Regions from separate parts of the Pseudomonas marincola genome, predicted to be linked through region 2. Evidence: predicted binding sites of a transcription regulator. Region 2 holds the regulator's gene; each other region holds the start of a gene.

Region 1 (3,124 bases), 1.7 Mb from region 2:
GTTTTCTTGGCGATTATTTCTGCACCTCTGATGCGTGGTCAGTGAAGAAGTCCGCGCAGCGGGTGTTGATGGCGACCAACTCGTGGTTGTACGCACAAACCCGTCAGAGCCAGTTCCGCTATGACCTCGACCGAGGCTACGTTTGCACGCTCAGCGCGATGGTTATCAAGTCGACGACCGCGCATATTTTCCATGCGGGCGACACGCGAATCTACCGATTACGTGATGGCCGCTTGGAGCAATTGACCGAAGACCATCGGCTTTGGGTATCGCAAGACAAAAGCTATCTAAGCCGTGCGATGGGTATCAATACTCACCTTGAGCTCGATTACCGTACGTTTCAGGTGGAGCAGGGCGACTGCTTTTTGTTTGCCACCGACGGCGTTTACGAATTCGCCAGCGATGCGCGCATGGTTGAGTTGATTACGACGCAGAATACTGACCTCGATGGTGCCGCCCGGGCGATTGTCGAACATGCCTATGCACAAGGCAGTGATGACAATCTCACCGTGCAGATTGTTCGAGTCGACAGCTTGCCGCTGCACGAGGCGAGTGAGTTGCAGCAGCAAGTTGCTGAACTGGCATTCGCCCCGTTGCTGCACCCACGCATGGAGTTTGAAGGCTTTCGGGTAATTCGCGAATTGCACGCCAGCAGCCGCAGCCATCTTTACCTGGCTGACGATATCGACAGCGCCGCGCAGGTGGTACTGAAAATTCCATCGGTTGACCTGCAGCATGATTTACAGCATCTGGAGCGTTTGCTGAGCGAGGAGTGGGTCGCGAGGCGTATCGACAGCCCGCATGTGCTCAAAGCGCCCGTGCCAACCCGTAAACGCAACTTTCTCTACAGCGTCAGTGAATACATTGAGGGGCAGACGTTGCGTCAGTGGATTATCGACCATCCACAAGCGCCGCTGGAGAAAGTACGCAGCATGGCCGAGCAGATTGGCAAAGGCTTGCAGGCATTCCATCGCCTGGAAATGCTCCATCAGGACTTGCGCCCCGACAACATCATGATTGATGCCAGCGGTACGTTGAAACTGATCGATTTTGGTTCTGCGCAGGTCGCCGGGCTGGTTGAAATCACCGCGCCATTTGCGCGCAACCAACTGCTGGGCACCGCGCAATACACCGCACCCGAATATTTTCTGGGTGAGGCGGGCTCGCCACGCTCCGATCAATTCTCGCTGGCGGTCATCATTTACCAAATGCTCAGCGGGCGCTTGCCGTATGGCGCTGAAGTGGCCAAGTGCAAAAGCCGTACAGCGCAGAATCGCCTGGTCTATCAGCCGTTGCGTGACAACGACCGTGAGCTTCCCGTGTGGATTGATGATGTGCTGCGCAAGGCGCTGCAACCCGATCCGTTAAAGCGTTATGCCGCGCTCTCGGAATTTATTTTCGAGCTGCGTCAGCCCAATCAGTCGCTGCTCAAGAAGCACCGCCCACCGTTGCTTGAGCGAAATCCCCTGATGTTCTGGAAGGGACTTTCCGCGATTCTGGGCGCCGTGATTATCTGGCTGTTAAGCACCGGCTCTTAACATCCTTAACACTCGAATGCTCAGCGCTTGGGTTTGGCATCAGCGCGGTGCAATTTTCATTCAAGGTGCACCAATTGAGTTCCAAACCCGTTCTGCGGATGACTGCTGAGTTGGTTATATGCGCAGCGCAGGCGCATAAACCAGCCATTTCAGCTATCTGGCATAGGCCTTGCTAATACTCAATCAGTGCTCTCTCTTTTGAGGGCAGCCCAATCGGTCAATGGCGATCGAGCGTTCTGTAAAGAACAAGGGCACAGACGGTGAACTCGGCATGGCGGCCGCAGTAATACCGCAAACGAACAGGCAATGGCGCCTGGGACCGTGAGGTTCCAGGCGCCTTTTTTTTGCTTTTGAAAATGTGATCAGCTCGAACGGGTGCTCTATGAACTCCACTGTCGCAACCACAAATAATCTGCCAACGCTGATCGTTATCGGCAATGGCATGGTCGGTCACCACTGCGTAGAGCAGCTGATTGAGCGCGGCGCGTTGGCTCAGTACCAGATTCAGGTATTCAGCGAAGAGCCGCTGCGCGCATACGACCGTGTGCACCTCTCCGAGTACTTTGGCGGGCGTGACGCCGAGTCGTTGGCACTCAGCGGCGCTGAACTGTATCAACAGCCGGGCGTTACGTTGCATCTGGGGATTCCCGTGCTGGAGATTGATCGCGAGCGCTGTGAGGTGATCACTGCCCAAGGCTGTTTTAGCTTCGACAAGTTGGTGCTGGCGACAGGCTCTTACCCGTTCGTGCCGCCTATTGAAGGCGCTGAAGGACATTCGCGCTTGGTGTATCGCACACTGGCGGATCTCGACACTATTCGCTTGGCGGCCAAGCAGGCGACTCGTGGGGTAGTGGTCGGTGGCGGATTGCTGGGTTTAGAGGCAGCCAATGCGCTGAAGTCGCTGGGCCTTGAAGCGCACGTTGTCGAGTTCGCGCCACGCTTGATGCCGGTGCAACTGGATGATCACGGCGGCTTAGCACTGAAAGCTCAAATAGAAGCGCTGGGCGTCAGCGTGCATTTGTCGCGGGCTACCCAGTCAATCAGCGCCGGACGCGAATTCCGCTATCGCATGAACTTCAGCGGTGATGAGTTCCTCGAAACCGACCTGATTGTCTTCTCTGCTGGTATTCGTCCGCAGGATGCATTGGCCCGGCAATGCAATCTGGAGCTCGGGCCTCGCGGTGGGGTGGCGATCGACAGCCAGTGCCGCACTAACGATCCGAACATTTATGCCATTGGTGAGTGCGCTGCCTGGAACGGCGGAGTGTTCGGTTTGGTCGCGCCGGGCTACCAAATGGCCCGTGCAGTTGCCGCACAAATATGCGGTGAAGACAGCGAACCATTCATGGGCGCCGATATGTCGACAAAGCTTAAATTGCTTGGCGTCGACGTCGGTTCTATCGGCGATGCACACGGCGCCACTGCCGGTTCACGCAGCTATCGCTTCATCGACGAAGCCACTGCCAGCTATCGCCGCTTAGTGGTTTCGGCTGATGGCAAACATGCCATCGGTGCGGTGCTGGTGGGTGACAACAGCTATTACGACACCCTGTTGCAGTACGTACAAAACGACATCAAATTACCGG
Region 2 (3,124 bases):
AATTTTCTGCTTGAGCTTCTCGACCTCCATGATGACTTGTACATTGGTGATCTTATCGAAGTGGCGTTCTAATCGACTGAGTTTCTCCTCGATATAGTCACGCAGGGCGTCGGTCACATCCAGCTGGTGTCCACTGATGTTGACTTGCATACCGCTTTCTCCTTGTTGCCGTGTAGTAGTGACAGGCAATTTGCCTGCCGCCGGAACACTGAAGCTTGCTCACTTACCCTGTAGCGGTTCTGCGGTGCTGTGTAACGCTGTTTGACGCGGGTTGTGTTGCCTCAAACATGTCGGACCTGCATATCACCCAGAGTAAGCAGATTGTCTGCCGGGTCGCTTCGGCTTCTGCCGTGCGCTTTGCTCAGCCCTGATATCAGTATGGCTGTTTTGCAGGAAAGCACAGGGTTTGCTTTGGCGACTCCCTCACATTAATCGTTTGCGCTCGCTGGACGGTGCTATGCCGAGTGACTCACGGTATTTGGCAACGGTGCGGCGAGCGACTTGAATACCTTGTGCCTCCAGTAAACCAGCGATCTTGCTGTCGCTCAATGGCTTTTTTGCATTTTCCGCAGCAACCAGTTTTTTAATGATTGCGCGAATCGCTGTCGACGAGCATTCACCGCCTTCAGAGGTGCTTACGTGGCTTGAGAAGAAATATTTCAACTCGTAAATGCCGCGTGGTGTGTGCATGAATTTTTGCGTGGTGACGCGTGAAATCGTCGATTCGTGCATACCGACTGCCTCGGCAATATCGTGCAGAACCAGCGGTTTCATGGCCTCGTCACCGTAGTCGAGGAAGCCGCGCTGGTGCTCGACAATCTGCGTGGCAACCTTCATCAGGGTTTCATTGCGACTCTGCAAGCTCTTGATGAACCAGCGCGCCTCCTGCAACTGATTACGCATGAAGGTGTTGTCGGCGCTGGAGTCTGCGCGGCGCACGAAACCAGCGTACTGCGGGTTGACCCGTAAGCGCGGCATGGCTTCCTGGTTGAGTTCTACCAGCCAGCGGTCATTGTGTTTGCGCACAATGACGTCGGGGACTACATACTCCGGCTCGCCAGACTCGATTTGCGAGCCGGGGCGCGGGTTGAGGCTCTGAATCAGCTCAATGACCTGACGCAGTTCGTCTTCCTTGAGCTTCATGCGGCGCATCAGTTGGCTGTAGTCGCGGCTGCCCAGCAGGTCGAGATAATCATTTGCCAGACGCTGGGCTTCAGCCAGCCAAGGTGTTTTTGCGGGCAGTTGGCGCAGCTGCAGCAACAGGCACTCGCTGAGGGTGCGTGCGGCAATGCCGGCGGGCTCGAACTGCTGAATGCGGTGCAGAACGGCTTCGACTTCATCAAGCTCGATGTCGAGTTCCGGGTCGAATGCGCTGACCACTTCGTCGAGGGTTTCTTCGAGATAACCCTGCTGATTGATGCAGTCGATCAGGGTCGCCGCGATAAGCCGGTCTTTGTCCGACATTGGCGACAGGTTGAGTTGCCACAACAAATGGCTTTGCAGGCTTTCGCCTGTCGAGGTGCGCGTGGTGAAGTCCCACTCGTCATCGTCGTTGCTAGGCAGGCTGCTGGCGCTTGTCTGATAAACGTCTTCCCAGGCGGTATCAACCGGCAGCTCATTGGGAATGCGCTCATTCCACTCGCCATCTTCCAGGTTGTCTACGGTTTGCGACGGTTCCTGATAAGTCGGTTCCTGGAAATTGGCCTCTTCCTGATTCGGTGAGGCAGCCGTTTCCGCTCCGTCAGCCATAGGGTCGGAATTATCGAAGTCGTCGCCATCTTCTTGGCGCTCGAGCATCGGATTGGACTCCAACGCCTCCTGAATCTCTTGTTGCAGATCCAGGGTTGAGAGTTGAAGTAGGCGGATGGCTTGTTGCAGCTGAGGCGTCATCGTCAGCTGCTGGCCCATCTTCAGGACTAGCGATGGTTTCATTGCAGACCTTATTAACCGGCGTCTATGCGCAATCCACTACAGGGCATTTGAGCCACAAGGAGGCAGAGTATATGCCTTTCCCCGTGGCCTTTGCCTAGCACTGCTTTTGAGTTTGGGCATGATTCGGCTAGAGCCTGAACTCATGTCCCAAATAGACTTCTTTTACAATCTCGTTGGCCAGAATGGCTTCGGAGTCACCTTCGGCAATCAGTTGGCCGTCACTGACAATGTACGCAGTTTCGCAAATATCCAGCGTTTCGCGAACGTTGTGGTCGGTGATCAGAACGCCAATACCTTTGGCTTTCAGGTGGTGAATAATCTGTTTGATGTCCCCGACCGAAATCGGGTCCACCCCGGCAAATGGTTCGTCGAGCAGTATGAATTTAGGCGCCGTGGCCAGTGCGCGGGCAATTTCAACCCGACGACGTTCACCACCCGACAAGCTCATGCCGAGATTATCGCGGATGTGGTGAATATGAAATTCTTCGAGAAGGCTTTCCATCTCCGCGTGACGCGCAGCACGGTCGAGCTCCTTACGGGTCTCGAGAATCGCCATGATGTTGTCCGAGACGCTGAGCTTGCGAAAGATCGACGCTTCCTGCGGCAGGTAACCAATGCCGGCGCGCGCGCGGCCATGCATCGGCAGGTGGCTGACATCCAGGTCGTCGATCAAGACGCGACCCTGATCAGCCTGCACCAAACCTACAATCATGTAGAAGCAGGTGGTTTTACCGGCGCCGTTAGGCCCGAGCAGGCCAACAATCTGTCCGCTTTCGATGTTCAGGCTGACGTCACGCACGACCTGGCGGCTTTTATAGCTTTTGGCCAAATGCTGGGCTTTCAGAATCGCCATCGTTATTCGGCCGCCTGTGGTTCAGCTGGTTTGCTTTTCGGCTGGATAACCATGTCGATGCGCGGGCGCGGTGTGGTGATCTGGTTGCCCGTGGCGCGACCGGCATTAACGATCTGACGCTGCGTGTCGTAGACGATTTTCTCGCCTTCGAAGGTATTACCTTCTTGAATGACCTTGGCCTGATCGATCAGGACAATGCGATTCTTGCTGGCAAAGTACTGGATGGTAAGGCCATAGGCTTTAACCAGTTCTTTGTCTTCTGCGGGCTTCTGCTCGTAATAAGCCGGTGTGCCGACAGAGGTGAACACGTCGATATCACCTTGAGCAGTTTGCGTGATC
Region 3 (3,124 bases), 1.2 Mb from region 2:
GCTCATACACGCGGCGCACCTTGCGGGCAGCCAAGACAATGCCAGCGCAATGATAGTCAACATCGAAACACTGCCCGAGACTCACCTCGCCGACACACTGGCGCAGCTGCATCAGTGGCCCGCCCCTCCCGTTTTACAGCCCGGAAAAGAGTTCGAAGGCTGGCACGTAGAAGACCTGCTCCATCAGTCGCGCCAATCACTGATGTACCGCGTGCGCGACAAACAGGGCCAGCACTGGCTGTTAAAAACCCTGCCCGCCAACCGCGCAGATGAACCGCAGGCAGCCCCCGCATTGTTGCTCGAAGAGTGGTTTTTGCGCCGGGTAGCGGGCAGCCATTTTGCCGAAGTGCACCCGTTACCTCAGCGCCAGCATCTGTATTACCTGCAACGCCAATACACCGGGCAAACCCTTGCCGAAATGCTCAAAGCCGATGGTCCCCTGAGCCTGGCCGACTGGCTGCGTATTGCGCCCAGACTGATCAAGGCACTGGGCATGCTGCACCGGCGCAATATCATTCACCGCGACATCAAGCCGGAAAACATTCTTTGCTGCGATGACGGTGAGGTGCGCATTATCGACTTTGGCTTGGCCTTCTGCCCCGGCTTGTCGCCGGTCGAGACGACAACCGTGGCGGGTACACCGAGCTATATCGCCCCCGAAGCCTTCAACGGCGCTGCCCCAAGCGCCAGCCAGGACATTTTCGCAGCCGGCGTTACGCTGTATCAGGCGCTCACCGGCCATTACCCCTATGGCGAGATTGAAGCCTTCCAACGCCCGCATTTCAAACAACCGACGGCGGCCAGCCGTTATCGCCCGGACCTGCCGGTCTGGGTCGATCAGCAGTTGCTGCATGCCATTTGTGCAGACCCGGATGAGCGTTTCGAGACGGCTGAGCAGTGGTTGCTTGAGATAGAGCATGGCGAACGCCAGTCACTGGCTATTCGCCCCCGGCCATTACTGGAGCGCGAGCCGCTGGCTGTATGGCGGACAGTAGCGCTAATCGCACTGGCGCTTAACGTGGTGCTGTTCATTGCTGTACTGCGCTGACCAATGCACCAAAAGCAGCCATACCGCATTAAAGCAGTGCAAAAGACCCGTAAAAATCAAACCCTCAGCCCTTCAGCGCCCTTAAAAACAGCGGCCTGGGGAATTGGCACGGTAACTGCTTTAAGGAATTTACAATTTAAATAAAGCGCGATCTTCAACGAAGAAGACTGCACTTCCCGACAGAACGGGACTTGGACAAAGGCGTCCTCGCTAGGCAACTAGCGGGACGCCTTTTTTGTTTTCCGTGATTTTTATGCAGGAGATCGTCCGCATGAAAAAGCTAAAACTGGTTCTCATCGGTAACGGCATGGCCGGGATACGCACGCTGGAAGAGCTGCTGAAGCTCGCCCCGGACATGTACGAAATAACCGTATTTGGTGCCGAGCCGCACCCCAATTACAACCGCATTCTGCTGTCGCCGGTTTTAGCCGGCGAGCAAACCTTTGATGAGATCGTCCTCAACGACCTCAACTGGTACAGCGATAACGGCATCAATCTGCTGCTGGGCCGCAAAGTGGTCGAGATCAATCGCAAGCAGCGCCATGTCATCGCCAGCGATGGCACCGTGGCCGAATATGATCGTTTGCTGATTGCCACCGGCTCAACGCCGTTCATCCTGCCGGTGCCCGGCAGCAAACTCGAAGGCGTGATCGGCTACCGCGATATCGCCGACACCCAAGTGATGATGGAAACCGCCAAGACCCACAGCCATGCCGTTGTAATCGGTGGCGGCCTGCTGGGGTTGGAAGCTGCCAACGGCCTCAAGCTGCGCGGCATGGATGTAACCGTAGTGCATATCGGCGAATGGCTGATGGAACGCCAGCTCGACCGCAATGCTGGTGAGTTGCTGCAGCAATCGCTGAGCGAACGCGGCCTGAAATTCCTGCTGCCCAAGCACACCGCCGAATTGCTCGACAATGGTGACGGCCGCGTCTGCGCGGTTAAGTTTACCGATGGTGATGTGATCGCCGCAGATCTGGTGGTGATGGCGGCCGGGATTCGGCCGAACACCGAACTGGCGGAAAAATCCGGGATTGCCTGCAACCGCGGAATTTTGGTCAACGACACGCTGCAAACCTTCGATCCACGGGTTTACGCCATCGGCGAATGCGCCAGCCATCGCGGGATTGCCTATGGTCTGGTAGCGCCGCTGTTTGATCAGGCAAAAGTCTGCGCCAACCATTTAGCGCAACTCGGCTTCGCCCGCTATCAAGGCTCCGTCACCTCGACCAAACTCAAGGTAACCGGCATCGACTTGTTTTCGGCTGGCGAGTTCATGGGCGGCGAAGGCACCGAGACCATCACCCTGTCAGACCCGATCGGTGGCGTTTACAAGAAGCTGGTAATCAAGAACGATCAACTGATTGGCGCGTGCCTGTACGGCGACACGGCAGACGGCGGCTGGTACTTCCGCCAGATCCGCGAGCTGCAGAATATCAGCCAGACCCGTGATCACCTGATGTTTGGCGAAAACGCGATTGGCGATGTCGGCCACCAAGGCCAGGACAAAACCGCCAACATGCCCGATACCGCCGAGGTCTGCGGCTGCAACGGTGTATGCAAGGGCACCATCGTCAAGGCTATTCAGGAGAACGGCCTGTTCAGTGTCGATGACGTCAAGAAGCACACCAAGGCTGCCAGTTCGTGCGGCTCATGCGCCGGGCTGGTCGAACAGATCCTTATCAGCACCGTTGGCGGCGCGGCGGACGTAAAGCCCAAGAGCGAGAAAGCTATTTGCGGCTGCAGCGACAGCACCCATGGTCAGATCCGTCAGGCCATCCGTGAGCACCACCTCACCAGCATCGTGGCCGTACAACAGCACCTGAACTGGAGCACGCCCAATGGCTGTGCGACCTGCCGCCCCGCGCTCAACTATTACCTGATCTCAACCTGGCCGGGCGAGGCAATCGACGATGCACAGTCGCGCCTGATCAACGAGCGCGCTCACGCCAACATCCAGAAAGACGGCACCTATTCCGTTGTTCCGCGCATGTGGGGCGGTGTAACCAGCGCAGCCGAATTACGCCGCATCGCCGATGTGGCCGACAAATACCAGGTGCCGATGGTCAAGGTTAC
Region 4 (3,124 bases), 600 kb from region 2:
GGGAAGGCGGCTGGCCAGCAGGGTTTTGCCAGTGCCGGGCGGACCGCTGAGCAGTAAGTTGTGCGATCCGGCGGCGGCCACCAGCAGGGCGCGTTTGGCGGCTGTCTGGCCCTGTACTTCGGCAAGGTCAGGATAGGGACGCGTCTGGCGTAGCAAACCCTGAGACACAAACGGCTCGATAGGCGATGAACCATTAAAGTGCGCGGCCAACTCCAGCAGGTGGTCGGCGGCTATCACGATCAGTCCCGTGGCCAGGCTGGCTTCTTCGGCATTAGCTTTCGGCACCACTAAGGTGCGTGCGCAACTTCGCGCTGCCAGTGCGGCGGGCAACACACCCTGAACCGGGCGGATTGCCCCGGATAATGCCAGCTCGCCCAGGCATTCGACCTGCGCCAGCGCTTCTGGCGGTATCTGCGAGCTGGCCGCCAGAATCCCCAGGGCGATGGCCAGATCGAAGCGTCCGCCATCTTTGGGCAGGTCGGCGGGAGCCAGATTGAGGGTGATGCGCCGGGAGGGAAAGTCGAATTCGCAGTTGAGAATGGCGCTGCGCACGCGGTCTTTGCTTTCCTTGACCGCTGTTTCCGGCAGGCCGACCAACGCCAGAGAAGGAAGGCCGTTGGCCAAATGCGCCTCGACGGTAACCGGCGGCGCTTCCACGCCAACTTGGGCGCGACTGTGGACGATGGCCAGGGACATTGATCACTCCTTGATCAGCTGTCGCCCCGCGAGTGAGGTTTACTCGGCGGGTGGTGGTGGCGTCTGTTCGGCGTCTGCTTCCATGGCCGCGACCTTGGCTTCAAGGGCTTCAAGGCGGGCGCGGGTGCGGGCCAGCACAACCATCTGGCTGTCGAATTCTTCGCGGCTGACCAGGTCGAGTTTGCTGAATGCACTTTGCAGCATCATCTTGAACTGCTGTTCGAATTCGTTACGTGGCAAGGGTGTATCACCACTGAACAGGCGGGATGCGTGGGTGCTGAGAGCATCAAGCAGGGCTTTTGGCGGCAACATAGGTGTTTATCCAGATACGTTTGGCGCCAGTGTATCACGCGTTTTCTGCCGCAGAAGGCAGCGCTCCGGCGCGCCCGATTATCGAGCGTAGCGGCTTGGCGCTGTGCACCGATGTTGTGCGTATACCGTTGGTCAAACCCGTCTGAAAACCAGTGTTTTAGGGCTAACTGCATGAAAAATTGAGCTTTTCACGACTTTGGCAAGGAATCTGCTTAGTCCTTGATGACGGATGCACCGATGCAGTTCCGGTGCGTCAGGCGAAGCGGGGAAGTGTTTCGCTGGTAGCGGTTGGTTGAGAACAGGTTGTCCTGCAGCTATTTCGGCTTTCAAGGCAACCGGTGCATTACAAAAGCCAGACACTGCGCTTAGACTTGAGCCGGGTTCGAAATTCCTGGGGCAAGTCCACCTTACACGGGAGAGAGTTACATGAAGCTAGTCACTGCCATCATCAAGCCGTTCAAGCTGGACGACGTCCGCGAATCACTGTCGGAGATCGGCGTGCAGGGCATCACTGTCACTGAAGTCAAAGGCTTCGGTCGTCAGAAAGGCCATACCGAACTGTACCGCGGCGCCGAATACGTGGTCGATTTCCTACCAAAAGTAAAAATCGACGTAGCCATCGCTGACGATCAACTCGATCGCGTCATCGAGGCCATTACCAAAGCAGCCAACACCGGCAAGATCGGTGACGGCAAAATTTTCGTAGTTAACCTGGAACAGGCGATCCGCATCCGTACCGGCGAAACCGATACAGACGCGATTTAAGCCCCGAACCGAACCCCACGCCCCAGGAGTTAAACCATGACTCTGCGTAAATTCGCAGGGCTAGGAGCCCTTTTGTCTCTCGTTCCGGGAATTGCCCTGGCCGATGAGGCAAGTCTGAACGGCGGTGATACAGCTTGGATGCTGGTAGCAACCGTTCTTGTATTGTTCATGACCATCCCTGGTCTGGCACTGTTTTACGCCGGTATGGTGCGTTCCAAGAACGTCCTGTCGGTGCTCATGCAGTGTTTTGCAATCTGCGCTCTTATTAGCGTCCTGTGGGTTGTCTACGGCTATAGCATGGCTTTTGACACCACGGGCATGGAGCAGGGCGTCGTCAACTTCAACTCGTTTGTGGGCGGCCTTTCCAAAGCCTTCCTCAGCGGTTTGACGGTCGACAGCCTGGTCGCCAGCGTTCCGGAAAGCGTGTTCATTACCTTCCAGATGACCTTCGCCATCATCACCCCGGCCCTCATCGTCGGCGCTTTCGCCGAACGCATGAAGTTCTCGGCGATGCTGGTGTTCATGGCGATCTGGTTCACCATCGTCTATCTGCCGATCGCTCACATGGTCTGGAGTGGTGACGGTGGCCTGATGTGGGATTGGGGCGTTCTCGACTTCGCGGGCGGTACGGTCGTGCACATCAACGCGGGTATCGCAGGTTTGGTTGCGTGTCTGGTGCTGGGCAAGCGTAAAGGCTTCCCAACTACTGCCATGCCGCCACATAACCTGGGCTACACCCTGATTGGTGCGAGCATGCTCTGGGTCGGCTGGTTCGGTTTTAACGCGGGTTCCGCTGTTGCAGCTAACGGTACTGCGGGCATGGCCATGCTGGTCACGCAGATTGCCACAGCTGCTGCGGCACTGAGCTGGATGTTCATCGAGTGGATCACTCACCGTAAGCCAAGCGTTCTGGGTATTGCTTCGGGTGCTGTTGCAGGCCTGGTAGCCATTACTCCGGCGTCGGGCACTGCAGGGCCGATGGGGGCTTTGGTGATCGGTTTTGCTGCGGGGACTATCTGCTTCTTCTGCGCCACATCACTCAAACGCAAGCTGGGTTATGACGACTCGCTGGATGTGTTTGGTGTGCACGCAGTGGGCGGCATCGTCGGGGCAATCCTCACGGGGGCATTTGCAGCGCCTTCGCTGGGCGGTTTCGGCACAGTCGAAGACATTCCTGCTCAGCTTTGGGTGCAGTTCGAGGGCGTGGCATTCACCGTTATCTACACCGCCGTGGTGACCTTCGTCATCCTCAAGGTGCTGGACATGGTGATGGGTCTGCGCGTCAGCGAGGAAGAAGAGACCATCGGTCTCGATCTCGCCCTGCACAACGAGCGCGGTTACAACCTTTAAA

What was found. Region 2 encodes sigma-54, which starts transcription at its own class of promoters, with help from an activator protein. Its sites were predicted from a motif close to ANTGGCATNNANNTTGCTNT; they were not measured.
Region 1: the regulator sigma-54 is predicted to act here: its motif matches at 1,695-1,714, upstream of nirB (nitrite reductase large subunit NirB).
Region 3: the regulator sigma-54 is predicted to act here: its motif matches at 1,151-1,170, upstream of nirB (nitrite reductase large subunit NirB).
Region 4: the regulator sigma-54 is predicted to act here: its motif matches at 1,204-1,223, upstream of glnK (P-II family nitrogen regulator).

What each region holds. Positions count from the first base shown of each region.
Region 1 is NZ_LR215729.2:2,171,549-2,174,672, forward strand. Features, by position in the region: gene PMYSY11_RS10210 (bifunctional protein-serine/threonine kinase/phosphatase) at 1-1,538, shown strand, start outside; gene nirB (nitrite reductase large subunit NirB) at 1,921-3,124, shown strand, end outside.
Region 2 is NZ_LR215729.2:3,900,397-3,903,520, reverse strand. Features, by position in the region: gene hpf (ribosome hibernation-promoting factor, HPF/YfiA family) at 1-150, opposite strand, end outside; gene PMYSY11_RS18030 (RNA polymerase factor sigma-54) at 424-1,932, opposite strand; gene lptB (LPS export ABC transporter ATP-binding protein) at 2,060-2,785, opposite strand; gene lptA (lipopolysaccharide transport periplasmic protein LptA) at 2,788-3,124, opposite strand, start outside.
Region 3 is NZ_LR215729.2:2,656,409-2,659,532, forward strand. Features, by position in the region: gene PMYSY11_RS12285 (bifunctional protein-serine/threonine kinase/phosphatase) at 1-1,048, shown strand, start outside; gene nirB (nitrite reductase large subunit NirB) at 1,320-3,124, shown strand, end outside.
Region 4 is NZ_LR215729.2:4,500,355-4,503,478, reverse strand. Features, by position in the region: gene PMYSY11_RS20615 (YifB family Mg chelatase-like AAA ATPase) at 1-696, opposite strand, end outside; gene PMYSY11_RS20610 (accessory factor UbiK family protein) at 736-1,008, opposite strand; gene glnK (P-II family nitrogen regulator) at 1,435-1,773, shown strand; gene PMYSY11_RS20600 (ammonium transporter) at 1,810-3,123, shown strand.